Regions from separate parts of the Limnobaculum zhutongyuii genome, predicted to be linked through region 2. Evidence: predicted binding sites of a transcription regulator. Region 2 holds the regulator's gene; the other holds the start of a gene.
The links. The regulator LexA, encoded in region 2, represses DNA repair genes until DNA is damaged. The targets are predictions, from matches to a motif close to TNCTGTATGTACATACAGNA.
Positions count from the first base shown of each region.

Region 1: rmuC (DNA recombination protein RmuC) is a predicted target of LexA. The motif match lies at 2,161-2,180, and genes of this name have one in related genera.

Region 1 is NZ_CP034752.1:4,266,766-4,272,763, reverse strand. It holds gene EKN56_RS19155 (sensor histidine kinase) at 1-1,409, shown strand, start outside; gene EKN56_RS19150 (DedA family protein) at 1,577-2,110, shown strand; gene rmuC (DNA recombination protein RmuC) at 2,241-3,746, shown strand; gene ubiE (bifunctional demethylmenaquinone methyltransferase/2-methoxy-6-polyprenyl-1,4-benzoquinol methylase UbiE) at 3,838-4,593, shown strand; gene EKN56_RS19135 (DUF4291 domain-containing protein) at 4,834-5,400, shown strand; gene EKN56_RS19130 (hypothetical protein) at 5,417-5,749, opposite strand; gene EKN56_RS19125 (hypothetical protein) at 5,825-5,998, opposite strand, start outside.
Region 2 is NZ_CP034752.1:3,720,382-3,726,379, forward strand. It holds gene EKN56_RS16585 (MerR family transcriptional regulator) at 1-130, shown strand, start outside; gene EKN56_RS16590 (aldo/keto reductase) at 127-1,098, shown strand; gene dusA (tRNA dihydrouridine(20/20a) synthase DusA) at 1,166-2,164, opposite strand; gene zur (zinc uptake transcriptional repressor Zur) at 2,373-2,828, shown strand; gene EKN56_RS16605 (hypothetical protein) at 3,222-3,776, shown strand; gene lexA (transcriptional repressor LexA) at 3,905-4,516, opposite strand; gene EKN56_RS16615 (diacylglycerol kinase) at 4,605-4,982, opposite strand; gene plsB (glycerol-3-phosphate 1-O-acyltransferase PlsB) at 5,103-5,998, shown strand, end outside.

The sequences.
Region 1 (5,998 bases), 550 kb from region 2:
TGTTATCGACGATTGTGGAAGGTTTAGTGGGAGGCTTATTGCACCGCTATTTGGTTCGCCACAATCGTATGGACCTGCTTTTTCAACCGCTCACCGTTGCGGCAATTACGCTGTTTGCTGAAGCACTGCAAATGCTGATCATACTGCTGATCGCCCGACCGTTCTCGCAGGCAGTGCATCTGGTAAACGATATTGCATTGCCGATGATGATTGCCAACTCGGTAGGTGCTGCAATGTTTATGCGTATCCTGTTGGACCGCCGGGCAATTTTTGAAAAGTACACCACCGCATTCTCAGCCAAAGCCTTGAAAATAGCAGCCCGATCGGAAGGGGTTCTGCGGCAAGGTTTTAACCAGAAAAACAGTATGCGGGTTGCTCAGATTTTGTATGAGGAACTCGGTGTTGGTGCCGTGGCGATTACCGACCGGGAAAAGCTGCTGGCATTTATTGGTATTGGTGACGATCACCATATTCCCGGCACGTTAATTACCTCTCACCATACCCATAAAGCCATTGAGAATAATCAGGTGGTGTATGCGGACGGTAACGAAGTTCACTATGCCTGTTCGATTACACCTAACTGTAAACTGGGTTCAACGCTGGTGATTCCGCTGCGAGGGGCAGAAAGGACCGTTATCGGGACCATTAAACTGTATGAGCCGAAAAGCCGATTATTCTCCTCTATTAACCGAACGTTAGGGGAAGGGATCGCTCATTTATTATCGGCGCAAATCCTGACGGGAACACTGGAACAGCAGAGGCAGTTACTGGCGCAATCGGAGATTAAGCTACTCCATGCGCAGGTTAATCCTCATTTTCTGTTTAATGCGTTAAATACGCTGTCAGCGGTAATACGTAAAGATCCCGGTCATGCCCGTCGTCTGGTGCTATCGCTCTCCACTTTCTTCCGTAAGAACTTAAAGCGCAGTAACGATGAAGTTAGCCTGAGCGATGAGTTAGAGCATATCAATGCCTATCTGGAAATAGAAAAGGCGCGTTTTGCCGATCGGCTAACGGTCGATATCGATATACCGGATGCGCTATTACCTCTTTCTTTACCTGCATTCTCCCTGCAACCTATTGTGGAAAATGCCATTAAGCACGGCACCTCTCAAATGTTGACGGAAGGTCATATCAGCATTAAGGGCTATTTTGATACCACCGATCTTCACCATCCGGCACTGGTTCTATTGGTAGAGGATAATGCGGGTAATTACTACCCAAGGCCAAACGGCGACGGTTTGGGTATGAATCTGGTGGATCGCCGCATTAAAGCGCGTCATGGTTACGACTATGGGGTGACGGTGGAAAGCCAGTCGGAAGTTTATACGCGAGTCACTATTCGTGTTCCGGCTATTGGTGGTGAGGATTTGCTTAGTATGGCGTCAGAGGCTAAGCCTGCGGCTTAATGGTCTGGCGCTATTGATATGAAGAGAAACCGGGGATTCGCCCGGTTTTTTTATGTCACTTATCGGGTAAACATAAGCATGTTGTATAATGTATAAAAATCAAAAGAATATTGCTTTTTACTGTCGATATCTTGCTAAATGTGGATGTAAAAAACGGGAGTAGCTGCGTGACCCTTGACGATATCATCACATCAATCATGAATTTTGTCCGCGACCATCAGGCGTGGGGCGCTCCTATTGTTTTTTTTCTGGCGTTTGGCGAATCTATCGCCTTCCTCTCTTTGCTCATTCCTGCCACGGTTATTCTGATAGGTATTGGTGCGATTATTGGTGAGAGCGGTATTGCTTTCTGGCCCATATGGATTGCCGCCTCTCTCGGTGCTTTTTTTGGCGACTGGATATCTTACTGGTTAGGCTGGCGCTATAAAGAGCGCATTGCGCATATCTGGCCCTTATCGCGTAACCCACAAATGCTGGTTCGCGGTCAGCACTTTTTTGATCGTTGGGGAACCATTGGCGTCTTCGTTGGCCGGTTTTTTGGTCCTTTTCGCGCCACCGTACCGTTGGTGGCCGGGATTTGCGAGATGCCGCTAAAATCTTTTCAGGTCGTTAATCTGACTTCCGCCATGTTGTGGGGCTTTTTGATTCTGGCTCCCGGCGCCTTTGGTATTCAATGGATTGCTCACTATCTGCGCTTTTAGCCATTCCGTTTATAGATAATGGGAACAATTACGCATAATCAGCCAAAACAATCTGGACATTTATACAGTATTCTCTTACTTTTAACGCTTATTAATTTGTGATGCTTGCATATCAAAAGCCGGAGGCGCGGTGGATAACAGCTTGATGATGATTTTTGCTGCTGCGCTGGCAGGGTTATTACTGGGTGGACTGGTAATGGCAATTTATAACCAGCGCCATCATCTGCAGCAGGAAAACCAAATCGCATTGCTGACTGCACAGTTGGATCAGGCGGATTCAGACAATCAACAGTTACAATCAGAACGTAAAATTCAGCAGCAGGAATTGCAAAAAGGTCAGTTGGATCTGCGCGATCTGTATGCGCGTCTGGCAGCGCTACAGGAGAAAGCCCAACAGCAGGCGCTCTGGCATGAGGAGTGCGAACGGCTGAATCAGGAATTGCGTAGTCTTCAGGGCATTAATAATTCGCTGGAGGTAGAGCTGCGGGAGATGTCCACTCGTCTGGAGGAGACGCGCTTTGCTTCCGAAGAGAAGCAGCGTCTGTTAATCAGCAGCGAACAGCGATTAACGGTGCAGTTTGAGAACTTAGCCAATCGTATTTTTGAGCAGAGCGGGCGTAAGGTGGATGAACAAAATCGCCAGAGCCTGGATCGGCTATTACTTCCGCTGTATGAACAGTTAGACGGATTTCGCCGTCAGGTTCAGGACAGTTATGGGCAGGAAGCTCGGGAACGCCACACACTGACCCATGAGATCCGCAATTTACAGCAATTAAACGCCCAGATGGCCCGTGAAGCGCTTAACCTGACCAAAGCCCTGAAAGGGGATAATAAAACTCAGGGGAACTGGGGTGAAGTGGTGCTAAGTCGGGTGCTGGAAGCCTCGGGTTTACGTGAAGGCCATGAGTATCAAACTCAGGTTAATATGAAGGGTGAAGAGGGTAATCGTCAGCAGCCGGACGTAATCGTTCATCTTCCGCAGGGGAAAGATGTTGTTATTGATGCTAAGATGTCGCTGGTAAGCTATGAGCGCTATTTTAACAGTGATGATGAGCAAGAACGCAGTCAGGCGCTGCATGAACATATTGCTTCCATCAAGTCGCATATCCGCTTGCTTAGCCGTAAAGATTACCACCAGCTTCCGGGATTACGCTCTTTAGATTATGTGCTGATGTTTATTCCGGTAGAGCCTGCTTTCTTATTAGCCATCGACAGGCAACCAGAGTTAATCAGTGAAGCATTGCAGAACAATATTATGCTGGTTAGTCCAACGACATTGCTGGTGGCATTAAGAACCATCGGTAATTTATGGCGCTATGAGCATCAAAGCCAGAATGCCCAACAGATCGCCGATCGGGCCGCGCGCCTGTATGATAAACTTCGGCTGTTTGTTGACGATATGACATCGCTGGGCATGAGCCTTGATAAAGCGCAGGATAACTACCGACAGGCGATGAATAAGCTGTCTCAGGGGCGAGGTAATGTCATTGGGCAGGTAGAAAGTTTTCGATCGTTGGGGGTTGAAGTCAAACGCCCGATGAATACTGCGGTATCGGAACAGGCTTTAGCTGAATCGATATCAAAAATACCGGATAACACCACTGAATCAGCGAATTCTTCTGATATCACCGAATGATAGTAAAAAAGAGTTATTGGTGAGTATGTTTCAGATTGTTTCTGGTAGACTAAATTTATTCATATGACTTATTAAATCAGGTTGAATCATGATGAACGAAACGCAGGAAACTACGACGCACTTTGGTTTCCGCACGATAGAAAAAGATCAAAAAGTCGCAATGGTTGCTGAGGTTTTCCATTCTGTAGCTTCAAAATATGACTTGATGAACGACTTAATGTCATTCGGGATTCACCGGGTTTGGAAACGATTCACTATTGATTGTAGTGCGGTTCGTGAAGGGCAGAAAGTGCTCGACCTGGCAGGTGGAACCGGTGATTTAACGGCAAAGTTTTCTCGTCTGGTTGGCGAAAAGGGAGAAGTCGTTTTAGCCGATATTAATGACTCCATGCTGAAAATGGGCCGCTCTAAGCTGCGTGACATGGGCATCATCGGTAACGTCAACTATGTACAAGCTAATGCAGAAGCGTTGCCCTTTCCGGACGATTACTTCGACTGTATTACTATTTCTTTCGGGTTGCGTAACGTCACCGATAAAGATAAGGCGCTGCGCTCAATGTTCCGCGTGCTGAAGCCGGGTGGTCGTTTACTGGTGTTGGAGTTCTCCAAGCCGGTAGTGAAATTACTCAATACGGCTTATGACGCTTATTCATTCCATGTTTTACCAAAGATCGGTGAGATGGTTACAAGCGACGCCGACAGCTATCGCTATTTAGCGGAATCCATCCGTATGCATCCCGATCAGGAAACCCTGAAAGGCATGATGGAAGAAGCCGGGTTTGACGGCGTTGGCTACTTTAACCTGACGGGCGGGATTGTTGCGCTGCATCGGGGCTTTAAGTACTAATCAGAAAAGCAGGCGTATTGCGTCTGCATATACTGACGGTTTGGTAGATATGGTTTTCTGCTAAGGGAGTTAGCAGAGATAAAGGGAGGCGCGTTGCCAGTGGTAACGTGCGTGTATACCGCCATATTTACCTTACAATTATCGGAATTCTAATTGATATTTCACCAAACCTCTTCCCGTATTATGATTTTCTCCTACTGACATAGTTCTTCATCATCAGGTAATAAAAGGATTTCCGATATGATGCCATCACCCCCTCACCGTCAAATTCGGGCGCTGTTTGACGATAATACCATTCGAGTTTATCAGGCCTATTCCAACCAAATTGCCGATTCGGCACTGGCTCAGGGTACGTTTGTTTCCCCTCCGTTTAAGATGGTACGTATGACCTGGATAAAGCCGTCATTTCTCTGGATGATGTATCGTGCTGGATGGGGCTATAAAGATGCCGGTCAGGCGCGCATTCTGGCTATGGATATCACCCGCGAAGGCTTTGAATGGGCTCTGGAACATAGCTGTGGCAGCCATGCGGAACCATCAATGAGCAAGGAACAATGGGAGCAGGTTAAACGCGATTCTCCGGTTCGTATTCAGTGGGACCCTGAACGTAACCTGTTGCTTCATCCCCTTGAATATCGTTCTATCCAGATTGGTTTAGGGGAAGAGGCGGTAGATCGTTATGTAAACCAGTGGATATGTCGGATCACTGACGTGACGCCATTGGCCCATGAAATTCGGGCATTGGTGGTGAAAGGCGAGATGGAGAAGGCTGAGGCGTTGTTGCCGCTGGAGAGGGTTTACCGGTAGTTTACGGCCCAGTGCTTTAGAAATAGAAGAAGATTCCGGTGTTGTGTTTTAGCGCGCTATTGACCAGAGTGAGTAGTTTTTGCAGGATTTCACAATTGGTTGAGACCAGTTTAGATTCAATAATCTGTTGCGCATGAAGAAGGCGCTCGTTGCTCAAGAGTTTCTCATCTTCAAAATCATCAATCATGATGTTCAGGGCTTTGTTTATCTGTTCGATAACACCAGTCTTCCAGAGCACCTTGTATGCTTCTTCACTGAGATAAAACTCAATTAAGTCTCCAGCAATGCAAGCGTCGAGATCCAAACGAGCCATAGCTGCTTTGCTGATGGGGACGGAGATGTGTTTCATTATTATTTCCTTGGCTAACAAATATAGACGCCATACCGACGTCTATAAATTTCAATAACAGTAGCAGGCTTTGGATTACCCGTTACTGGCATAAAGCACCGAAAATAACGCTGCCATTTTCTCGTACAAGATAAACTGTAGCGACTCTTTTACCGGGGCGTCTTCCAGCTTAACCACCACGCTAATCAGGGCCAGACACTGTTCCGCCAGTTCCAGTGGATCGCTTGGAGCCAGTTTGTTTGGCGCAAT
Region 2 (5,998 bases):
GCAACACCGCCTACAGGTTCGAAATCGACTGGCAGAATTACAAAGCTGTCTGCTGGTGATTGATAAAAAAATTGATGGTTACTGCAACAGCAGTCACACGATTACTGATACAACAGGAGATCCCAAATGAAATACGTCCGTTTTGGTTCCACAGGTATGAAAGTCTCCCCTATCTGCCTGGGTTGTATGACCTATGGCAGCCCGGAATGGCGGGAATGGGTACTGGATGAAAATGGTACTCGCCCCTTCATCAAAAAAGCGCTGGATCTTGGCATCAATTTTTTTGACACCGCGGATATGTATTCCCGTGGCGCCAGCGAAGAAGTTTTAGGTAAAACGCTGTTGAAAATGGTTCCTCGCGACGACGTGGTTATTGCCAGCAAAGTGTTTAACCCAATGAGCGATAACCCTAACGATCGTGGCCTGTCTCGTAAGCATATTTTGAAAAGTATTGATGCCTCACTGAAGCGTCTTGGAACCGATTATCTCGATCTGTATATCATTCATCGTTTCGACCCGGAAACGTCGATTGAAGAAACCATTGAAGCACTGGATACCGTGGTACGCTCCGGCAAAGCCAGATATATCGGTGCATCGTCCATGCATGCCTGGCAGTTTATGCGCATGTTATCCCTGCAAGAGCAGCATGGGCTGGCAAAATTCGTTTCAATGCAGAATCACTACAACCTGATATATCGCGAAGAAGAACGTGAAATGTTGCCGCTATGCGAAGAAATGGGCATAGCCGTTACGCCCTGGTCTCCACTGGCACGGGGCGTATTAACCGGCTCCAGGAAGAATCAAACTATTCGGGCCACTACCGATACGCCTGCACATAACTGGTATAACCATCAGGCAGAAGAAGATGCCATTGTTAACGCCGTAGAGCAGGTCGCTACTGCCCGTGGAGTCCCACCTGCACAGGTGGCTCTGGCCTGGGTGAGACATCGTAACGTGGTCACGTCACCCATTATCGGCGCTTCTAAACCGCACCATCTGGACGATGCCGTTGCTGCGTTATCATTAACGTTAAGTGATGAAGAAGTGGCTATACTGGAAGCACCATATCGCCCAAGAAATCTGGCGGGTCACGAGTAAATCGTTCGCTGAGAAAACTAAAAAAAGCCGCTTTGAAAGAGCGGCTTTTTTACTATTTAAAGCAAATTTAACTCTGTTTTCCCGTCACCATCGCCAGCGCCTGTCGCAATACGTCAACATCTGCACCTGCTTTATGAGCATTCTCACTTAAATGGCGGCGAAACTGACGGGCGCCAGGGATCCCCTGAAACAGTCCCAGCATATGGCGGGTAATATGTCCCAGATAGGTGCCTTTAGACAGTTCTTGCTCAATATAAGGGTACATCGCCTCTACGACGGCGGCAGCCTGAGGGATCTCCCGTTCAATGCCAAAAATCTCACTATCTACCTGCGCCAGTATGCCCGGATTTTGATAGGCTTCACGTCCCATCATTACGCCATCAACGTGTTGTAGATGTTCCTTTGCTTCTTCCAACGTTTTAATACCGCCGTTAATCGCGATGGTCAGATGAGGAAATTCTTGTTTCACCAAATAGATGCGGGAGTAATCCAGCGGAGGTATTTCCCGATTCTCTTTTGGACTTAAACCTGATAGCCAGGCCTTACGCGCATGAAGCGTGAAATTATCACAACCACCCTGTTCTGAAACAATAGTGATAAAACGCTGCAAAAACTCGTAGTTATCTGAATCATCAATACCAATTCGCGTTTTTACCGTTACTGGTATGGAAACCGCCTGTTTCATTGCGCTTACGCATTCCGCCACCAGCTCAGGTTCGGCCATCAAACAAGCGCCAAAACGTCCGTTTTGCACCCGATCAGAAGGGCAGCCCGCGTTCAGATTAATCTCGTTATAGCCTAATGCTTTTGCACGTTTAGCACATTCTGCCAGCGCCTGAGGCTCACTTCCGCCTAATTGCAACGCAACCGGCTGCTCCTGCTGGCTGTATGCCAGATAATCACCTTTACCAAACAAAATGGCACCCGTGGTGACCATCTCGGTATACAGCAGCGTTTGCCCGCTTAGCAACCGATGAAAATAGCGACAGTGACGATCGGTCCAGTCGAGCATTGGTGCAACGGAAAAGCGCTGCATAGGGTACTGTGTTGATTTATCAGAATTCATAAAGAAATTAACGGCTACCAGATAGTTTTCTTGATCGACGAACGCGATACCAGCATGAGGTTCGGCGGAATGATTAGCGGCATTTTACCATAGAAAAGGCGATTGTCGTTACCGCCTTCCCTCAATTGCCCGGTTAGGGATATGCTCTCGGCGTTCTTTATTAAGCATGATAGAATCATTAACAGGATTGTGAATAACAGAGATAACAATGAAATCAATCAATATTGAGTCTATGCTGACAAAAGCCCAGAAGTTGTGCGATCAGCGAGCAGTTCGCTTAACTCCCCAGCGGCGTCTGGCGTTGCGCTTAATGGCGGAGCAAAAGAATGCCATCAGCGCCTATGACTTATTGGATTTGCTGCGTATCTCGGAACCCCAGGCTAAACCCCCAACGGTCTATCGTGCACTCGACTTTTTACTTGAGCAGGGTTTTATCCATAAAATAGAATCCACCAATAGCTATGTTGTTTGCCACCATGTAGGTGAACCACTGCATACTTCCGCACTGTTTATTTGTGATAACTGTGGCTTAGTCACTGAACATCACGCAGAAGGAATCGACCAACTACTTAAAGAACTGGCAGAGAAAAGCCACTTCACTATTCAACATAGCGTACTTGAAACTCATGGCATTTGTTCGCAATGTGCTAATAAAGCAGGATAAAAGCAATATATTTTAAGGAATAAAAGAATAACTGTGATTGATTTACCTTGCTAATAGAGCAAGCTATATAAAACTACACTTACAAATAAGAATAAATGAATAAATATTCTTTATATCCACATACTAAATTCATAAAAAACCATAAATAAAACCAACATAACAACATGTTTTTAAAAACAATTAATATACATTAACATTCTTACAACGTTGAATCAGACATACATTAAGAATAATAAATAACACACTTTGTTATTCATTCACCTCAATTATCTTTTCTATTTTATTTTTCTTGCAAATAGAGTATATATTAGCAGCATATTTATAAGTACATTATCAGTAACACATCTTAATGATATAGCTATATATTGTTGGTTATTTTCCAGGGAAAACAAGATGAAGCAGTTTATATGGGCGCTTTTTGCTGTCGCAGGAACACTGGTCAGTGCTTCAGCCAGAGAAACGATGACGCCCATAACATTGACAACTGACGGTGAACAGCAAATTGAAGCTCAAAACTGGCGTGAAGTCACCGGACTTCCTGGCCAATTACCTGAGCGCTGGCAGTTTATTGAAACCGATTTATCCTCTATCTGGCTGCTAAAAAATTTGGATGACCCAAATTTGCTGGGGCGCATTTCAACACAAACCCTTGATGAAGGCATTCAACTCAAAGATGAAGTGGATTCCATCGCTGATAGCTTTAAATTTCAGTCGGTTGATATTACCCGCCGTACAGAAACCTATGGCGATATTGATACTGAGCAATTAGAAGTCAGCACCAAAGATGGAGAACAAGACGTCGCCGGTATCTTTGTGTTTATGAACTATCAGAACAAAATTTATACTATTTTGCTCACCAGCCATTCCAGCATTAATAAGCTCCAGCAGCACCGGCACCAATTGATGAATAATATTTTAGTAGCCAAAAGTGCCCCATCCGGTGCGTAACTGATGACTCATTCCGATCGATATGCTTCAGTAATCGCCATTAAAAAAGCGCCCTAAGGCGCTTTTTGGTTTCCTGCAATATCAGTTATCCGTTCTCACATCAGCTGATATCTGATTTTTAGATTTAATTACATCCAGTCGCCATTACGAATAACACCGACAGCAAGCCCTTCAATGGTTAAACTCTGCTCACGCAGATCAACCACGATGGGTGAAAACTCTTCATTTTCAGGGAGTAATTCAACTACGTTACCCTGTTTTTTCAGACGCTTAACCGTAACTTCATCATCAATACGCGCAACCACTACCTGACCGTTACGCACATCCTGAGTTTTATGAACAGCAAGCAGATCGCCATCCATAATACCAATGTCTTTCATTGACATACCGCTGACGCGCAGTAAAAAGTCAGCGTGTGGCTTAAACAGTGCCGGGTCTATCTGATAGTGGCTTTCCACGTGTTCCTGAGCCAGTAAAGGTTCACCTGCGGCGACCCGACCAATTAACGGGAGACCTGCATCTTCGGTTTCCAGAAGCAGACGAATCCCTCTGGAGGCCCCATTAATAATTTCAATTACCCCTTTACGGGCTAAAGCTTTTAAGTGTTCTTCAGCCGCATTGGGTGACTTAAACCCTAAGGTTTGGGCAATCTCTGCACGAGTCGGCGGCATCCCTGACTGATTGATATGGTCACGAATCAGGTCATAAATTTGTTGCTGTCTGGCGGTTAGTGCTTTCATTTCTCGATTCCCTTACCCTGTTTTTTTATACAGTTATGCTGTGAGTATATACAGGTATTCGCCAGATGAAAACCTTCATACTTCATATTTACGAGATATATCGAGAAAAATGACTCCAGAGCACAGAAACCCAGACAAACAGCGCCAGCAATATCATAATTAATACGGCAGCGGATCCCATATCCTTCGCCCGACCCGACAACTCATGGCGTTCGGTACCGATACGATCAACCACCGCTTCAATCGCGCTATTAATAATTTCAAAAGCCACAATCAATACCACAGAACCAATCAGTAAGATTCGTTCAATAATGGAAACATCCAGCCAACTGGCCAGAATGATAGCGACCACCAACAGCACAATTTCCTGACGAAAAGCAGCTTCATTTTTCCAGGTGGCCCGCAGACCACCCCACGAATACCCTGCAGCTTTAATGATACGAGTAAGTCCTGTCACCTGGTTCATTCACAATTCCTCAAGAAAATTCTACTCAATTTTAGCAATTATCATTCATCACATCATCACAGATCGCGCCGAGTTCTGGTATTCTGGCGACTCGTTATCTATATGAGGCTCGAAACATTTATGTCTGGTTGGCGTAAACTTTACTATAAGCTATTGAATATACCAATAAAAATGCTGGTTCGTAGCAAGTGTATTCCTTCTGACCCCATCGCTGAATTGGGATTGGACACCACTCGTCCAATACTATATGTCCTGCCCTATAACTCAAAAGCAGACCTGTTAACCCTACGTGCACAGTGTCTGGCTCAGGAATTACCCGATCCATTAGAACCTTATGAGATTGATGGTCAGCTACTGCCCCGCTATGTTTTTATTCATGAAGGACCGCGAGTATTCAGCTATTACGCCCCTAAAGAAGAGTCGATAAAGCTATTTCACGACTATCTGGACCTGCACCGTAATCATCCCGACCTGGATATCCAGATGGTTCCAGTCTCAGTGATGTTTGGTCGTTCTCCGGGTCGCGAAGGTCATGACAGCCATGAAGCTCCTCGCCTTCAACTGTTTAACGGTATCCAGAAGTTTTTTGTCGTGATGTGGTTAGGCCGTGACAGCTTTGTCCGCTTTTCCCAAACCGTGTCGCTACGCTATATGGCAGATGAGCATGGCACCGATAAGACCATTGCCCAAAAACTGGCCCGGGTTGCCCGCATGCACTTTGCCAGACAGCGTCTTGCCGCAACCGGACCAAAATTGCCGATGCGTCAGGATCTGTTCAATAAATTACTAACCTCAAAAGCCATTGAAAAAGCGGTTGAGGAAGAAGCGGCATCGAAGAAGATATCTCTGACGAAAGCAAAACAAAATGCTGTCGATATGATGGAAGAGATTGCAGCCAACTTTAACTATGAAACGCTGCGAGTGACTGACCGGGTGCTCAGCTGGACATGGAACCGACTCTATCAGGGTATTCATGTTCATAACGCCGAGCGAGTGCGTCAGTTGGCTCAGGATGG